One region of the Undibacterium sp. FW305-107 genome, then DNA from elsewhere that is predicted to be linked to it. Evidence: predicted binding sites of a transcription regulator. Region 1 holds the regulator's gene; the other holds the start of a gene.

Region 1 (9,674 bases):
TCATGTTGACCATGGATTCAACAACATTCACATTGCTGTTTTCCAGCATGCCACCAGCAACGCCTACCAAAGGGTCTGCATCAACGGCAACACCATCTTTTGTTTTGAATAAGCCATCGTCTCCACGCACCATATTCTCTTCAGGAGGATTAACCAGTTTTAACCTGCCTATGACTTGCACGGCATTTGGTTTGGTACCGGTGGGGATGGTCGATACCGTACCATCCTTAGCGATGGCAATTGATACTTCTGGCGGTATGGTGATGGGCCCGCCATCACCCACCAGATTCAAACCACTCTGCGTCTGCAAGATACCGTTTTCGCTGACCTTCAGACTGCCATGCCTGGTAAAAGCCTCGGAACCATCTGCCTTTTCCACCACCAGCCAACCCTTGCCCTGCACTGCCACGTCCAGTTCGCGGCCTGTATTTTGCATGGCACCGGTAGAAAAATCCGTACCTACCGTGGCATCCACCACGAAAGCACGGGTAGGCAAGCCATCACTCTTGACTGGCACAGCACGGAATGAATCCAGTTGCGCCCTAAAGCCCGTAGTCGTGACATTCGCCAGATTATGCGAGACGGTAGCCTGCTGCTCAAGGATATGCTTGGCACCGGTCATCGCGGTATATACCAGTCTATCCATGAGCTACTCCTGTTTGTCTGAGATTTAAAACACGCATATCAATTCAGCTAAAAAACTTCACCACTTCACCATTAACGCAGGTTGACCAGTGTTTGCATAACCTGATCCTGCGTCTTGATGGTTTGTGCATTGGCCTGGTAGACACGCTGGGCGGTGATCATGTTCACCAACTCACCTGTTAAATCAGTATTTGAATCCTCTGTCGCAGATGAAGTCAAAGTTCCCAGGGCACCAGAATTTGGTGGCCCAACCAGGGCATTGCCAGAAGTTGCGGTTTCTATCCACTGATTATCACCAGTTGATTGCAAACCATTTGGATTGGTGAAATTGGCCAACACTACTTGCGCCAGAACAGCTGTTTTACCATTGGTATAACTACCGACGATAGTGCCATCTTTAGCCGTATTGAACTTTGCCAGCTTGCCGGATGCATAACCGTCCTGGGTGTTTTTACTAACGCTGAAATCCGAACCAAATTGTGTAGTACCAGTGAAATCGTATTTGATATCAAGCGTCGTATTAATCGGCGTCACCGCACCAGTACTGACTGGCACTGTCAAGGTAGTTGCACGCGGATCTGTGGCAGAGAACTGCGGTGTTACCGCACTCAACCTGCCAAGGTTATCAAAGCCAAGACGGGTAATGGAGTTGGCCGTCGCACCCGCGCCAGCGATCAGGACACCATCAACAGTGGCAAACACGTCCCACTCAATCGTGACAGGCGCAGTAGGTGGCGTCGCAATATTGTCTACCTTGACAAAAAATGACTGAACAACGTGTGAGTTACCCAAGCTGTCAAACACAGCAAGGGAAGTGGAACTGTTATAAGTAGTCGGATCAGTCGCACTAAAAGCGATAGGTGTAATGACAGGCGGAATCGTAGCTGGCAATTGCGTACCAGGAACAAGTTTGCGCGAATCCAGATTCATGACCGCATTGATCAGCGTTGACTGTGCAGGCGGAATATCTGCAGTATTGATGTTGATGGGAGCAGCAGCACCCGTAGACAGTACGCCTGCGGCATTGGCTACATAGCCCGTCAATTGCGCACCCTGCGCATTGACGATATTGCCAAGTTTATCCAGTTGGAACTGACCGTTACGTGTATAGGTGACAGCACCATTGGTCGACATGCGGAAGAAGCCGCCGCCATTAATTGCGATATCGAGGGGATTATTCGTCGTCGAGATATTACCCTGCGTGAATTGCTGCACGACACCCGATACTTTAGTACCAATACCCACAGTACCTGCAGAAGAGCCATTAAGTGAATTGGCATAGACATCGGCAAATTGCGTCTGTCCTTGCTTGAAACCCACGGTGCTGGCATTGGCAATATTATTACCAATCACATCCAGGGATTTGGAAGCAGCGTTAAGTCCACTCAGTCCTTGTTGAAAACCCATGATATTTCTCCCTTACTTAGGCTAGTTCGTCGTTACGCATTACTACAGGATTTGATACAGGATTACTCCAAGGATCAATAAATTTGTCTTACGTCATTCATACTGACATCACCAATATTTGGCAGGCTGAGCTTCAAGCCCTGAGAGCTTGAGGTAATGCTCGATACCACACCAAATGCCAGACTGGTCGCATCCAGTTTTTTGTCTGCCGCATTGGCGACAAACTCGAATTTATAGGCGCCATTGGCGGCTGTCGTACCAGCGTCGGTTTTACCATCCCAGGTCAGGGTATTCACACCTTGCGGCAAGGCACCCAGAGTCATTTTTCTGACAATCACGTCCGAGCTGTCACGTATCACCACTTCAACATTGCTGGCAGCCTGCGGCAATTCAACGCCGTAAATACCCTTGCCTTCCGTGACTATCATGGAATTGCCTGGTGCGATCACGCCGTGGCCTATCATGCTGGCGGCCTGCAGGTTTTGTCCGCTCTGGAAACTGGCGCTCAGGGCAGTCACCGATGCATTCAACTTATCGATACCAGAAACTGTAGACAATTGCGCCAATTGACTGGTCACCTGGGCATTGTCCATAGGGTTCAATGGGTCCTGGTTCTTGAGCTGGGTTACCAGCAAAGTCATGAAGGTGTTTTTGGCATCTTCTGTCGAATTTGCCGAGGCTTTTGCCCCGTTCATTGTCGCCAGCAATGCTGGATCAACGGTACTGCTTTGTACGCCACTGGTAGCCATGATCTATTCCTTCAAGAAATCTTATTGCCCTAAAGTCAAGGTCTTCAGCAACATGGTTTTTGCTGCATTCATGACTTCTACATTGTTTTGATATGAACGTGATGCCGAAATCATATTCACCATTTCTTCCACCACATTCACATTTGGCATGGCGACATAACCCTTTTCATCCGCCATCGGGTGTTTTGGGTCATACATCAGTTTAGGCGGATTAGTATCTTCTACAACCTCATTTACCTTGACGGCGGTAGACGCAGTGCCTGCCACGGGCACTGCACTGAAAACCACCTGCTTGGCTTTATATGGCGTACCGTCTGAACTGGTGACACTGTCGGCATTGGCCAGATTGCTGGTTACCACATTCAGGCGCTGTGACTGCGCACTCATGGCTGATCCGGCAACATTGAAGACATTAAAGAGTGACATGATGATTATCCTTGTATCGCTGCCAACATATTCTTGATCTGCATATTGATAATGGTCAGGCTGGCTTCATAACGCAGGGCATTGTCGGTAAACTGATTACGCTCCACATCCATATCAACAGTATTACCATCGACGCTACCTTGTACTGTGGGGCGGTATTGTGGCGTCATGCCTGCTACGCTACCCGGTGTGTCGATGTGCTGGGCTGCGGTCTTGCTCAAGGCTGTCGGTGACTGGTTCAGGTTTTGCCCCAGGGCATGGCTGAGTGCGCTGGAGAAATCAATATCCTTCGCCTTGTAATTAGGTGTGTCAGCATTGGCAATATTGGATGCCAGCAATTGCTGACGCTGCCCCCGGACTGACAAGGCAGTCTCGTGGAATTTCAAAAAGTCATCTAATCTGCCAACCATCTTTCTCTCCTCTGCCACTGTGCTTTACTCATAAGGCACACAAGGGTTTTCTATACCTTGCATCTTATTCGCCACAGGACAAGTTTGATCAGGCAAGCAGAAAGGGAAAAGCCCGTTTATTCAAGCATTCAAAAAAGCCTGTGAATCCTAAAATAGAGTTCAGAACAATCCAGGCAGGAAACATGATGAAAGCCGCAAAGAAATTAAGCAGAATCGTCAGCAAGCAAGTTTTGACACTATCGCTGCTCGGCTTCACATGCCTTGGTCAGGCGGCACCTGCAACCCAGGCCCAGGACACTGCACAGTTGCGCCAGATTGCACTGGACTTTTTGACACTACAGGCATCAGGCCTGAGCAATGAAGTAGTGGTGAGCGTGGGTGAGGTTGATAAACGACTCAACTTGCAGGCTTGCGATAATCCCAATCCCTATCTATTGCCAGGCAGCAAGCCATGGGGCAAAGTGACCCTGGCGATACGCTGTACTGCACCTGCCCCCTGGCTGGTTTATCTGCAGGCAAATGTACAAGTCACGGCGGATTATTATGTTGCAGCCAACGCCCTTACTCATGGGCAAGTCATTTCACTAAACGATTTAAGCAAGCAAAGAGGCGATATCTCAAAATTGCCAGCCGGTGTCATCACTGCTCCTGAGCAAGCGATCGGTAAAAGCATGCAGGTTTCCATGGCCTCTGGCAGCGTCATGCGTCTGGATGCCTTGAAGAGTCCTGCCGTAGTTCAACAGGGACAATCTGTGCGGGTAGTCAGCAATGGGCCTGGTTTCCAAGTAGCAACAGATGCCATTGCGCTCAATAACGCAGCAGATGGGCAGATTGCCAAGGCCAAAACCAGCTCTGGACAAACCGTCAGCGGTGTTGCCAAGAATGGTGGCATTATAGAAATAGTTTACTGATAGCAAGATATTTAGCCTATAGAATTAAATGTATGCAATATTTTTTCACAGTAAGGTTAAAGTTTAAAATTACACAGCCGATAAACTGGATGTAGATGTTTGTAAGTCCCACACTAGAGGGTATCGCTGTGAAAATTGATGACGCACTGAATAAGACCGCGGGGCTACCAGTAAGCCCGCAACAGGCTCGCACGGAAAAACCCGCGGAAACTGCGGCACCCGTGACGAATTCGTCGAAAGTACAAATTTCGACCCTGTCCACACAGTTGCAAGCCTTGCAAAGTACGCAGGCCAGCAATGCTGTGTTTGAGACGAAGAAGGTGGAAGCGATCAAGCTGGCCATTTCCGAAGGACGCTTTCAGGTGAATTCGGAAAAAGTCGCTGATGGGCTTCTGGAAACAGTTAAAGATTTGCTCAACGCCAGAAAACGCTAAAATGAACGCAACAAGTTCCGGACACGCTGCCATTCAACAATGCCTGCAGGAAGAAGTGAGCGTCATGTCGTCGCTCGCCGAGTTGCTTAAGCAAGAGCAATCTGCACTGGTTGAAAGCGATATTGTCCAGCTCAATGACTTTACCCAGAGCAAGGGACAACTTGTAGTCAAAATGACGGAACTGGAAAAAAAGCGTAACAGCTTTTTGAGTGAACTTGGATTTAACGCTGATATTGACGGCATGCAAGCTTATTTGCAGCAAGCCGACGATGCCCAGACTGTCGCCAAACACTGGGATGCGCTACTACAACTGACTGTGCAAGCCAAAGAAGATAATCGCACCAACGGTTCACTGATTAACCGTCGATTGTCGCTGAATCAGGCAACCTTAAATCTGCTGCAACAAAATACAAATCAGGCTGGGTCCATGTATGGCCCAAATGGTCAATCGACTGTCAAAAGCACGCCAGGTAAAGGCTATATCGCCACCTAAGACTGACGTGACACTTTGTCATGCGTCTGTCCTCGCCCTTTCCGGGCAAACCTCAACGAATTTAAGGCCTCACCGCAGTTTGAGGCAAGGAAGCTGCGGCTGGCCTTGCAGCTTGTGCGGGCAATGATGTTGCAGCAGGCGCAGATGCTGGCACTAAAGGCACTTCTACTACGGGCTCTGGCAAGACTGCCAGTATGGTGACAGATACACGCCGGTTCCTGGCTCTCCCTTCTGGTGTCTCATTGTCGCTCACTGGTAATTTCGCCCCCTGCCCTACTGCTGTCACCCGGTTTTCATCGACACCGTTCTCTGTGAGCAAACGGGCAACGGTACTGGCTCGTACGGCAGACAATTCCCAGTTAGAGGGGAAAATAGAGTTTTTGATAGGCAGATTATCGGTATGGCCTTCTACCTGTATCGCATGGGTATCGATCTTGAGAACACCGGCAATGGCTTTCAGCGCCTGTATGGAATCGATATTCAGACGCGCATCACCCGGTGCAAACAAAAGGCTGGCATTAATTTCTATGGTGATACCACGGCTGGTCTGGGTCACCCTCACCTTGCCTTCGCGCACCAAAGGCTCCAGCACGGTCAGGATGTCCTTGGCCATGGTGGTCATTTGCGCTCTCTCCTTGCGCAAGCCTTCGCTGATGCGGTTTTTGACCAGCGGCAAAGGATCAAGTTTGATTTTTTGCTCAACTGGCGCGTCAACAGGCTTGGGATTAACCGTCATAACCTTGCCAAATGCACCAGTCAGCGAATTTGACAAGACCCGGTACTTGCCCTCATTCAGCGAGGATATCGCATACATGACGACAAAAAAAGCAAACAGCAAGGTAATAAAATCCGCGTAAGAAACCAGCCACCTCTCATGGTTTTCTGGTTCTTCGTGGTATTTTTTTCTTGCCATAAGTATATTTTCTCAGTCTAGCCTTAGTCTGGCATTACCTGGTAGCCTTACCGTCAGTTGCGATGATTGGTCAGTCTTTCTTCCACCACACGCGGGCTGTCGCCCAAAGCGATGCTATAAAAAATATCAGACAACATTTCACGCCGCGTCACTTCTCGGCCTATGATTTCTTTCAGCTTATGGCTGACTGGCAAGAACAATAAGTTGGCCATGCCCACACCATAGATCGTGGCAACAAAGGCAACAGCAATACCACCACCAAGTTTGGATGGATCACTAAGGTTTTCCATCACGTGTATCAACCCCAGCACGGCACCCAGGATACCTATGGTCGGGGAATAACCACCTGCTGCTTCCCAAATTTTAGCGGCCTGGCGCTGCTCCATTTCATAGAGCGATATATCGACATCAAGTATGTCTTTCAGGCGTATCGGGTCTATGCCATCAATCACCAGACGCAGGCCCTTGCCTATGAAGGGATCGGTCGAAGCGTTCATATAACGCTCCAGACTCAGAAAACCTTCGCGTCTGGCGACCACGCTCCAGATCAGCGCATCCGCGACATTTTTTTTGCTGCTGTCCGGCGGTTCAGACACCACCCAGCGCAGCATGCGCACACCGCGCATAAAGGTATTGAGCCTGCTTTGCAACAGCACTGCACCCAGGGTACCAATCACCACAATCACAAAAGCAGCAGGTTGCACCAGCGAAGACAGGCGCCCACCTTCAATCAACTGTCCGCTGACGATGCCTAACACCACCAGTATCAAACCAACTATGCTAGCCCAGTCCACGCTTTCTCCCTTAAGTATGCCCTGAGCCTGGCCACAGCCTGACTATGTAATTGTGAGACGCGTGATTCTGACACCCCCATCACGGCACCGATTTCTTTAAGATTTAATTCCTGCTCATAGTACAGACCCATGAGCAGTTTCTCTCGCTCTGGCAGACTGTCTATCGCGCCGATGACAGCATCGCGGAAGTCGTCATTCAGCAAATCCTGTAGCGGATCGCCAGAAAAATCCGAGCAATAATGATCGAGAAAATGTTCCTTGGTATCTGAATCATGAAAGTCTTCGTAGTACACGAGTTGATGCCCGCCACTGTCAGTGAGCAGGTTCTGGTACTCTTCCAGGCTGAGCTTGAGCGACTTCGCCACTTCGGTTTCCAGTGGTGGTCGCCCCAGCTTTTGCTGCAACACATTCATGGCATTTTCTATCTTGCGCATGTTCTGGCGCACGCCACGCGGCAACCAGTCACTACTGCGCAATTCATCCAGCATGGCACCCCGTATGCGTTGCACCGCATAGGTTTCAAACTGTGCTCCATGGGTGTCTTCATAGCGGTTAACGGCATCCAGCAGGCCTATCATACCGGCCTGCACAAGATCGTCTACCTCCACACTGGGAGGCAGGCGCGCCTTCAACTGGTAAGCCAGACGCTTGACCAGGGGCGCATGCTCCCTTAAAAGGAAGTTTTTATCTGATTTTCCGCTAGCGGTGTACATTTTTTGATTACATTCCGAGACCGACACCCAGCTCAGGGACTCCCTCTAAACATAATGTGGAACGCGCGGTCTTCGCCAATTGTTCAGCCAGCCGGGAGAATGCCAGCGAAGCAAGGGCTTTAGGAAAAGCATCAATCACAGAGCGTCCCAAATGTGCAGCCTTTCTTACATGTTCATCTTCCGGCACATTGCCGACGTAGTGCAGTGGCACTGCCAGATAACGGCTGGCCGCCTGCGCCATATTTGTATAAATCAATCTCGCCTCTTTTTCCGATGCACCGGACACTAAAATACCATAACCACGCCTGCCAAGCCGATTGCTCACTCGCTTGATCAGGCCATAAGCAGCCTTGATCATGTCGGGATCAGCTGAAACCTGTATTACTAGTTCGCTGTCGTCCAGCGTCGCCAACGGAAAACTGTCATCCAGATTGATCTCGCTATCCACGATGACCAGATCAGCACGGTTCGCCGCCACATCAAACACTTTGGACAATTGCCGCGTATTTTCTGGCGGCAGCCATGCATGGCGCGCCAACATCGTCACCGACAAGCCGGAAGCAACCAATTTCACTGCTTCCTTCATTGTACGCTGTTGTTTCGCTACATCCAATAAGGTCTGATCAAGGTTGGCATTCAACCATGCGCCAACACTATTCTCTGATGAACGAGCGTCCACCATCAACACCTGGTTACCCTGACGTGCCAGCGACACCCCCAGATTGACCAGCATGCCGCTTTTTTCATCTTCCCTCAATGCTGACAAAAAGGTAAACACTCTTGGTTTTGGCCCAGCCAGCATGCGGCGCAGGCCTTCAGCCTGATCGAAACTAGCCAAGGGACACCTCCTGACCAGCACGTCCTGATGCCTGTGCAGCCGTGACTGCACCAGCCATCAGCAGAGGCAATTCTTCATCGAGATAACGGAAAGCGGCCGTTTCGCGCTTGAGTTTGAAAGCACGGTCTATCAGATACAGCTTGTTGGCAATATGCAGGTCTTCCGGCACACGCTGGCCACTGGCAACGTAATACACCATAAGCTTCTGGCGTATCGCAATATCGAGTGCGCCACCTATCGTCGCTGCCTCATCGAGCTTGGTCAAAATGCAACCTGCCAGACCATTCCCCTGATAAGCACGCACCACTTCACTCAAGGTTTCACCTGTCGATGTCGCATTCAGGCACAGCAAGCGCTTCACCGGAGTGTCTGTTCCTGACAACATCGCCACTTGCTCAGTCACCATTTTGTCGCGCTGACTGACACCGACTGTATCGATCAGCACCGTATGCTTGTTCTTGAGCTCGGACAAGGCAATGCGCAAATCAGCCTCATCCTTGACGGCATGCACCATCACACCCAGGATTTTGCCGTAGATACGCAATTGTTCAAAGCCGCCGATACGATAACCATCTGTAGTAATCAATGCCAGCTTGGAGGGGCCATGGCGCATGACGCAACGAGCAGCCAGCTTGGCCGTAGTCGTAGTCTTGCCTACACCTGTAGGGCCGACCAGGGCATACACGCCGCCCTTTTCCAGCATTTCATTTTCATTATCGATAGTGGACAGATTGCGTACCAGCACATTCTTGATCCAGTCCAGGCCATTCTCAACCTTGCCAGTTTCTGGCAGTTTTTCTACCAGATAGCGGGACAGGCTGGCGCTAAAGCCAGTAGCCAGCAATTCACGCAGGATTTCTGCTTTTTGCGGCTGGCGTTTTTGCGTCTGCGTCCATGATATCTCTGCCAGTTGCGATTCCAGCATACTGCGCATGGAGCGT
Region 2 (9,674 bases), on a different contig from region 1:
TACTACCCTGATCGACTTTGTCTACCGAGTCGCTGATGAGGGACTTGATTTCTTTGGCGGCACTTGCACTGCGTTGTGCCAGGTTGCGCACTTCTGCCGCTACCACGGCAAAACCACGTCCTTGCTCACCTGCCCTGGCGGCTTCTACTGCGGCATTCAACGCCAGGATATTGGTCTGGAAGGCGATGCCATCAATGACACCAATGATGTCAACGATTTTGCGTGAACTTTCTTTGATCGAGCCCATGGTATTGACCACCTGCCCCACCACCTCACCACCTTTGACCGCGACACTGGAAGCTGAAACCACCAATTGATTCGCCTGGCGCGCATTATCAGCATTTTGCCTGACTGTGCTGGTCAACTCTTCCATGGAGCTGGCTGTCTCTTCCAAAGAACTGGCTTGCGATTCTGTGCGGCTCGACAAATCGGCATTGCCTGAGGCGATCTCTTGAGAGGCAACGGTGATGGTTTCTGTACCTGTCCTGACCTGACCAACGGTAGAGGCAAGATTGTCATTCATGTTCTTTAAGGCCTGAAACAGGGACGTTACTTCGTCATGACCAGATACCGTCACCTGACTACGTAAATCACCGTCTGCGACAGTTTCAGCCAGGCTCAGCGCTTCCTGCAAAGGCTGCGTGATACTGCGGGTAATAGTCCAGGCAAACAATGCCCCAACTATCACGGCAGACAAGAGAATGACATACAGCCAGATTGTCAGTTTTGCGCCTGCTGCCGCAAAATTTTCAAAAACCTGTTTGGATGCAACATCCTGCAAATCAACCAGCTTATTCATTTCCAGTATGGATTTAGAACTTAACGGGTCAATGACCGTTGCAATAATTTTTGCGGCACCTTCTGCATTAAATGCCAAAGCCTGCCCTACCGCGTCCTTTAATGGTTTTTCTATTTCTTTATCAACTTTGGCAATGTCGCCAAGGATTTTCTTTTCTTCTTCATTCAAGCCCAGAGAGGCAATTTTTTCTTTTGCATCTTCATATTTTTTTCTTTGTGCCTTGACCTTGGTTTCTTCTTTTTGCATTTCACCGACATCTGACTGTATGCCGATATTGCGCATGGCTATACCACCCTCAAACAGAGCGCTTTTCATGGCATTGGCCAGAACCTGTTTTTGAGCAGCCAGATTCAAGCCTTCAATCATGGCCTTGCGGTTGTTACCACTCAAGGCGTTAACAAATAAAATTACCGAGATCAGGCCCACCAGTATCAGTGCAAAGCCCACTCCTAGACGGGTACCAATTTTAAAATTTCTCAGATTCATAGTGTCTCCTATTTATTTTTTAGTTAGTGCCTATGTCTACATTTATTATCAGTAGCCACTCAGAGAAACCAGGACATCATGCAGCAGTATCGACCAATCCCATTTCTGGACTGGACATCAATTTATCAATATCCACCAATATCAACATACGGTCATCGAGAGTACCCAATCCGATCAGGAAATCAGTGCTGAATGTAGTCCCCATTTCAGGAGCAGGCCTGACTTGCTCTGGTAACAAAGTCGTGACGTCAGAGACGCTATCAACGACCATACCAACGATACGTCCTTCAATATTTAAAATGATGACGACCGTGAACTGATCATAAGTAGGCGTACCCAAGTTGAATTTGATACGCATATCAACCACGGGAACAATAATGCCGCGCAAATTGATGACACCCTTCAAAAAATCTGGTGCGTTGGCGATTCGCGTAACGGCTTCATAGCCACGTATTTCCTGGACCTTGAGTATGTCGATACCATATTCTTCATTACCCAAAGTAAAAGCAAGGAATTCATGCCCGGCAATATCAGATTTAGCCCCGTCATTCGAAGCATGATCACTACCCTGTGAAATTTGCGCCATTTCTTTTTCCTCGTCTTAAATTTCTAATTCAATCTTCATCGCGCAGTACGCAACACAGCGGCGACATCTAAAATAAGTGCAACGCCACCATCACCCAGGATAGTTGCGCCAGAGATCCCAGGGACCTTCTTGTAATTTGATTCTATATTTTTCACGACAACCTGCTGCTGTCCAACCAGATCATCAACAAACAAAGCAGCTTTTTTACCATCTACTTCAACGATCACAACGATGCCATCAGATGGGTTCGTATACTTGGGCTCAATATCGAAGTACTCGTACAAAGGTACCAGTGGCAGATACTCACCGCGTACTTTAACCACTTTGCCCTTGCCACTGATCTCTTTAATATCTGCCTGGGCTGGCTGCAGCGATTCCATGACAAAGCCCAGCGGTAGAATATAAATCTCGTTGCCAAATTTAATCGACATGCCATCAAGAATGGCCAGCGTCAATGGCAGGGAAATGGTAATCGTCGTGCCGTATCCCATTGCTGAACGTATGTCGACTACACCGCCCATGGCAGCGATATTACGTTTGACCACATCCATGCCAACACCACGGCCAGAAACATCCGTTACCGTCTCTGCGGTAGAAAAACCTGGAGCAAAAATCAGCAACCAGACTTCGCTATCGCTCATGGAATCGGAAACCGTCAAACCATTTTGCCTGGCTTTGGCAAGAATTTTTTCCCTGTGCAATCCACCGCCGTCATCGCTGACTTCGATCACAATATTACCGCCCTGATGCACTGCCGACAGAGACAATTTACCGGTCTCACTTTTACCAGCTTGCGTCCTGGCAGCCGGCATTTCTATACCATGATCAATACTGTTTCTGACCAGATGCGTAAGCGGGTCAACAATACGTTCAATCAAGCCTTTATCAAGTTCGGTCGAAGCGCCATAGGTAACAAATTCGACTTTTTTCCCCAGTTTGCTGGCCAGATCCCTGACCATGCGCGGGAAACGTGAAAAAACATAATCCATGGGCATCATGCGTATGGACATGACTGCTTCTTGCAAGTCGCGGGTATTCCTCGTCAAATGAGCAACACTGCTTAACAGTCGTTCATTCGCAATCGGATCAAGGTCTTGCGTGCGCTGCTCCAGCATGGCCTGGGTAATAACCAGTTCGCCAATCAGGTTAATCAGCTGATCAACTTTTTCTATGCCAACCCGTATGGTTGAAGACTCTTGAGAAGTGGCAGCTTTTTCCACTTTTTTCTCAGTTTGCTGCACTTGCTTTTCAGCGACAACAACATCCACCACTTTCTCAGAGGCAGGTTCTGCCTTGTTTTCTTCTGGCGGGAACATGGATTCCAGAGGTTCAAAGAACCCGTATCCAAGTTCATCCTCTGTAGGCTCTGCTTTCCTTACAGGTAAATTGGCGATCTGTTCTTCTGTAATTTTCAGCGTATCAGGATTCAGAATGAAAGAGCAAATCGATACGATATCGTCCTTGCTTTCATTGGTACGCAAGGCCAGAACCACATTCTTGCCATTATTATCCAGGCGTGAAATCGCACCCAGGAGTCCAAGTTCAGACATGATGGCTGCTGCATCAGCTTCAGATACATCTGGCATTTCAATTTTGTATGCCGTTTTAAATACGACATCGGCATGATCCATGCTGGATTGATGACTGATAAAACTCGCAGCAGGTGCAGGCACAGGTACGGCATCTTGCGATAAGGATTGCAGCAACATCCTTACATCCGCAACAGCGTCCTGGTCAACGGGCGTGCCCAATCTATGACCGTCCAGCTGCATTTTTAAAATATCTTTGGCGATGAGAAAAGCGTCTACGTGCTCGCCAGTCAGAGCCATTTCCCCTTTGCGGATTTTATCCAGCAGTGACTCAAGTATATGCGTCACTTCTGTCATATCTGTAAGACCAAAGGTCGAAGCACCACCCTTAATGGAATGAGCTGCCCTGAATATGGCATTCAAGTCCTCTGGATCTGGCGAAGAGATATCGACGGCAAGTAACAATTTTTCCTTCTCGGCAAGAAGCTCTTCCGCCTCGTCGAAAAACACTTGGAAAAACTGACTCATGTCAATCGTCATTATTAAGCTCCGTGATTTACATTTGTTTGCCCAGACACCAGGCCATTAATTCAGCCAATCACTTTTTTAACTACTTCAGTCAACTTCTGTGGATCAAAAGGTTTGACCAACCAGCCATTCGCACCGGCTGCACGGCCTTTTGCCTTCATGTCGTCACTTGACTCTGTCGTCAACATCAGGATAGGTACGCGTGCGTACGACGGCAATCCACGCAGAGACTTGATCAGGGTGAGACCATCCATACGTGGCATGTTCTGATCTGTGAGTACCAGATCAACAACCTGATTACGTGCCTTCTCCAGGCCGTCCTGACCATCCACTGCCTCTATTACCTGATATCCAGCTGCTTTTAAACTGAACGCTACCATCTGCCTCAAGGAGCCAGAATCATCCACAGCTAAAATTGTCTTGGCCATATTTACTCCGTTATACGAATTGTAGGCAGCTTCTGATCGCCGCCACTTGATTTAAAATAACTCAATGTCACCGCTATCCATATGCTTTTGATGCACTGCTTTACGTAACAAATTCTTCAGATCCGCACTTTGCTTTTCCAGGCGCACGGTAGTCTCGCGCAACAACGCCGTCAATTCGTCTGTTTCACCATCATGTTCAATATCATTACCGACCACACCCAAGGTCCCCAGCACTTCACGCAAACCTTCACATCTTTGCAGAGTTCGTGAAATCAACTGACTGGTCAAATCCTGAAATTGCAAGCTGGTCACGGCCGAACTGATATGTTTGGCGATATCTTCCTGTATAACCTTGAGTCGCAACACACTGTCATCTGAAACACCGCCCGAGCTGACGATTAAATTGATTTCTTCCTGCTCACTCGATATTGCCGCATGCAGCGCCATGAAGCTGACGCCCAGCTTCTCTATCGCCTCACCCAACAGTATGGTGGTTTGCGCAAGGTCAGTCTCAACCTCCAGCAAATGTGCATTTCCGTGATCAGACACACCTGATAAAAGTTGCTTAACCTGAGAACCCAACAGTTTCTTTTTGGACATCTTAAGCATCCTATCTATGCATATTGACTTAATGATGCTGCGTCTTGTTTGTATTTTTCTTGTATTTTGCTTGTCTCTTGCAAATATCTTGCTTTATCAAGGTTTAACTGAAATTTCAGCACTTGAGTCAGACTGATTTGCGACCTCGATAGAGCCGCCGTCCTGTGAAGCAGACTCTTCTGCTTTTTTGTTCATGACGATAATGCTAATTCTTCGATTAATCGGATTCAAAGGATCTTTTTTATCAAACAGCACGGAAGAGGAAAGCCCAACCACTCTTAACATCTTGGACTCATCCATACCACCATAAATCAACTCTCGCCTGGATGCATTGGCGCGATCAGCAGATAATTCCCAATTGCTGTAACCACGCTCACCACTACCATAAGGCGCAGCATCGGTGTGGCCCGACAAACTGATGCGGTTAGGCACATCATTAAGCGCCTTGCCAATTTCGTGCAAAATTTCTCTGGTGTAGGGCTGCAAATCTGCCTTGGCCGACGCAAACATGGGGCGGTTTTGCTCATCCACCATCTGAATACGCAAACCATCAGTCGTGATATCAAGCAAAAGCTGTTTCTTGTATTGCTTCAGTGTAGGGTTGGATTCGATGGCCGCTTCAATTTTAGACTTCAGGCCCTTCAGCCGTTCTGCCTCTACTTTTGCCAGAGCAGCCTCTGCAGCCTGCAGGTTGTAGGTTTTCTTTTGCGTGTCAATCTCGCCTTTACGGCTTTGCCCTTCACGCGCACTCAAATCCTTACCACCGCCCTTGATCACGCTGGAACTATCGCCGCTGCCATCACCACCCGCCATCGCCACCTTCAAAGGAGTTTGAAAATACTCAGCGATGCCGTTCAAATTACCTTTGGCAGTAGAACCAAGCAACCACATCAACAGGAAAAACGCCATCATCGCTGTCACAAAATCGGCGTAGGCAATTTTCCAGGCACCACCGTGGTGGCCACCGGCCACCTTCTTGATGCGCTTGACTATAATTGGTCGTAATTCTTCGCTTGCCATCATCAATCCAGTTTTTATTATTTAGATTTCGATTGCTTAATGTGATCTTCCAACTCAGTGAAAGTTGGCCTTTCAGTCGAATACAATACTTTCCTGCCAAACTCCACCGCCAAAGCCGGTGCATAACCGTTCAAGCTCGCCAACAACGTCACCTTGATACACTGAAAAGTCTTGGATGACTCATCCAGTTGCTGCTCCATCAAACCAGCCAGCGGCCCGACGAAACCATAAGCGAGCAAAATACCCAGGAAAGTACCAACCAGAGCATGGGCAATCAAGATACCAAGTTCGGATGGTGGAATACCAACAGACTCCATCGTATGCACCACCCCCATCACCGCAGCCACAATACCGAAAGCAGGCAAGCCATCACCTAACTTGGCAATGAAATGTGCAGGAACTGCGCCTTCGTGATGATGGGTTTCCAATTCATTGTCCATCAGATTTTCAATTTGAAAGGCATCCATATTCCCTGAAACCATCAGGCGCAAATAATCCCCGATAAACTCCATCATATGATGATCGTGGACAATTGCAGGATATTTACTGAAAAGCGGACTTTCTTCAGGGCGCTCAATATCACCCTCGATGGACATCAGCCCCTCTTTGCGAACCTTGGTCAGAACATCGAACAGCATCGTCATCAGCTCCATATACAAGGCTTTTGTATATTTTGAGCCTTTCAGGACACCTGGAAGTGCCTTCATGGTGGCCTTCAGGGTTTTCGCATTATTACCGACCAGAGAAGCGCCAACCGCAGCGCCGCCTATCATCAGCAATTCCAGGGGCTGAAACAATACCGCGATATGCCCACCGGACAAAACAAAGCCACCAAAGACTGAGCCCAATACGATGATATAGCCGACGATAACTAACACGAGCTTTTACTCCTTAGAGAGGATTTTTTTATAATATCGACTACACTACCTCAGACCTGAAGCATTCACCAGAAATGGAAGGTTAAATATTGCTTCAGGAATACATTTCACTATATGCATTATATGCGCCAGACATAAAGAACGGGGTCATTCGCATTGCTTTTTATAGTTAAATCCGCCTCAATACCAGGCACTTTGAACTCATAACTCATGAATTGCGTACCTGGCCGCATCTCAGCACTGACTTTTTCCCACAAGCCAGGCATGGCCGCTGGTGACAGGTAAGCAAACACGACATCAAACTCAGCAAAATCCAGTTGCAGATAATCTTTTAGATAGAAGTGAACCCTGTGACCAGCCAATTTAGCCCTGAGCCAACTGACCAGCCATGGGAACGGCGCCACCTCCACTCCAAAAAAAGATTGTTGCGGCCGTAGCCTGGCAAGACTGACAGACACACCGCCAAAGCCACTGCCAATATCAATAAAAGACAAATCATCATGCGCAGGTAGTTGCTCAAGAATACACGGCAACAAACTGGATTTGGAAGGAAAATATGGAACTTGTGTACGGTAAGTTGACCAAAACAACAATACCATGAGCACAAAGATTGCAAGACTCACACCTGGATGCAACTGAAAAATCAGCGAAGTGACGACTGCGAAGGGAAAAATGAATTGTATGAGCCACCACCACCAACTCATGCGCAGCAAGAAACTCACCAAGGCAGCCAGGCTGGCGTGAATAATGAGTAGCAAATAAGGGGAAAGTATGCCGCCAAACTGCCACCGGTCGGTGGCGTACAGCAAATAAGACAGGCCAAATGCAAGCAATTGTATGAGCAAGGCCAGAAAAACGGGCGAAGAGAAGACTCCGTCATCCGGTAGGAGTTTGCCTTTGCGGGTTTTTGATGATGCTACCTCCAAGGCTCCTCCTGAATTTTATGCCACCATTTCCAGCGCGGCCTCCGCATCTTTTGCTTTTTTTGTTTTACCTGCCCGTGACGGGACGTGGCATAAACCACAAGCATAATCATCATGCAAATCCAGGCTATGCGCAACAAAATGCCCACCGCATTTGCAACATTTTGCAAAACTCAGCATTTTGCCTTCAAAGAAGCGAACCAAAGTCCATGCACGTGTCAGTGATAATACTGGTTCCTCACCTGCAGGGACAGGCACTTGTTCGAGATACAGGCGATATGCCTTGATCACCGCGTCAATACCATCAACACCGGCATGTTCACGCAGATATTTATGGATATTCATGAACAGGGAAGAATGGATATTGGGCTGCCATGTAATAAACCAGTCGGCAGAAAAAGGCAGCATACCTTTTGGTGGAGATACACCCTTCAACTCCTTGTAAATCTTCAGCAGACGCTCACGCGACAAAGAAGTTTCCGATTCCAGCAATTGCAATCTGGCACCCAGATTGACCAACTCAATCGCCAATTGAATTTCGTGAGCTTCATTTACTACGCTTTTGCTTGCCATGATTTTTCTCCATCCGCCTTGATTTAAATGCCCGACAAATTAATGGATTTCTTCAACTGGCTGACCAGCCATCAAGATCGCAGCATGGGAATGCGCAAGCGCACGCTCCTTGTTGTAATTTGTCAACATGCACAAAATGGAGCTATCTTCGAAGCGGAAACGCGCCAACATCATATTGGAACCTGCCAATTTCAAAATCTGGGCATTATTCAAACCTTCAATCAGGTCTGCGATTTCCTTGCCGATGCCCAAACGGAAAATAGCGGTCGCTTTATCAGCGCGAATCATTTGTTGTGCCAACATCAAATAACTCAAATTGGCATCCCGAATCTCGGCCATCATATCGTTCTGCGTCATTTTCCCACCCTCCAGTTTTGTTATCAGCGGCATGTTTGCGTTGCCAGTGAGATACATTGTGCAGGCTGGTGAAAAGTGGCTGTATAAGCGAGATTCCGTATTTAAACCAAGAAAAAAACGAAGGCATGCCGTAGGAAAATATCCTACAGGCAAATTTAGACATCTACAAAATGAAATTTCGTAGAAAACAGATTTTTATTTTTTTGAATCAGCGAAAGTGGCCAAATCAAAAAATACCAATTAAAACAACGACTTGCGTAAAAATAGACCTTTTACCATATCGTCTTATATTCATTAACGGCAGTACTTTAGAAAACTTTAGGGAAAATTTAAAAATATTTTCGATTTATTTTCTTACCCTTGTAACGGCAACAAATTGTGAAATCTTTAGGGTTAAGCGCAAAAAAAACCAAAAAAAAATCACCTGTTTGCAACAGGTGATCCTTTTTGAATCGTGCAAATAGCTATTTAAGCTATTACTTCTCATATCTATTGTCTTTTCTGCACGCCAACTAAGCCAGAAATTTAGCTTATTTCTACAAAGTCGTATGCCAGATACACTTATCTTTGATTTGCTTATCCAGTCCTGTCAGCAATTTTTCATGCTCCCCCATTTCTTCCTCTGTTGCCATCAATACGGCGATCTCACCAACGGGCATATCAAAGGCGACGACCTCCAGTACTTTTGGCGCATCGTCTTCCTCAATGTCGATTTCAAAACTATTTTGCCCACGCGACATTGCCAGAAAAACATCTGCCAGCAATTCAGCATCCAGCAAAGCGCCATGCAGCTTGCGGTGGGAATTTGAAATCTCATAGCGAGTACAGAGCGCATCAAGGGAATTACGCTTCCCAGGGTGTAATTCTTTTGCCTGAACCAGCGTATCTACAATACTAGGGCAATACTCAGTCAGCGCTGGTAAATTCAGGCGTGCGAGCTCTGCATTCAGGAAGCCAACGTCAAAAG

What was found. Region 1 encodes FliA, which starts transcription of late flagellar genes. Its sites were predicted from a motif close to CTAAAGTTTNNNNNNNNNNNGCCGNTA; they were not measured.
Region 2: motA (flagellar motor stator protein MotA) is a predicted target of FliA. The motif match lies at 6,889-6,915, and genes of this name have one in related genera.

What each region holds. Positions count from the first base shown of each region.
Region 1 is NZ_JBYTAV010000008.1:87,584-97,257, reverse strand. Features, by position in the region: gene flgF (flagellar basal-body rod protein FlgF) at 1-646, opposite strand, end outside; gene flgE (flagellar hook protein FlgE) at 718-2,052, opposite strand; gene AC3WQT_RS18390 (flagellar hook assembly protein FlgD) at 2,127-2,801, opposite strand; gene flgC (flagellar basal body rod protein FlgC) at 2,823-3,227, opposite strand; gene flgB (flagellar basal body rod protein FlgB) at 3,233-3,637, opposite strand; gene flgA (flagellar basal body P-ring formation chaperone FlgA) at 3,820-4,548, shown strand; gene flgM (flagellar biosynthesis anti-sigma factor FlgM) at 4,677-4,982, shown strand; gene AC3WQT_RS18365 (flagella synthesis protein FlgN) at 4,984-5,475, shown strand; gene motD (flagellar motor protein MotD) at 5,537-6,388, opposite strand; gene AC3WQT_RS18355 (flagellar motor protein) at 6,442-7,182, opposite strand; gene AC3WQT_RS18350 (RNA polymerase sigma factor FliA) at 7,164-7,895, opposite strand; gene AC3WQT_RS18345 (MinD/ParA family ATP-binding protein) at 7,903-8,733, opposite strand; gene flhF (flagellar biosynthesis GTPase FlhF) at 8,726-9,674, opposite strand, start outside.
Region 2 is NZ_JBYTAV010000002.1:517,908-527,581, reverse strand. Features, by position in the region: gene AC3WQT_RS06470 (methyl-accepting chemotaxis protein) at 1-1,285, opposite strand, end outside; gene AC3WQT_RS06465 (chemotaxis protein CheW) at 1,362-1,871, opposite strand; gene cheA (chemotaxis protein CheA) at 1,907-3,940, opposite strand; gene AC3WQT_RS06455 (response regulator) at 3,991-4,356, opposite strand; gene AC3WQT_RS06450 (chemotaxis protein) at 4,408-4,956, opposite strand; gene motB (flagellar motor protein MotB) at 5,053-5,976, opposite strand; gene motA (flagellar motor stator protein MotA) at 5,994-6,854, opposite strand; gene AC3WQT_RS06435 (class I SAM-dependent methyltransferase) at 6,974-7,780, opposite strand; gene flhC (flagellar transcriptional regulator FlhC) at 7,796-8,350, opposite strand; gene flhD (flagellar transcriptional regulator FlhD) at 8,390-8,707, opposite strand; gene dnaQ (DNA polymerase III subunit epsilon) at 9,244-9,674, opposite strand, start outside.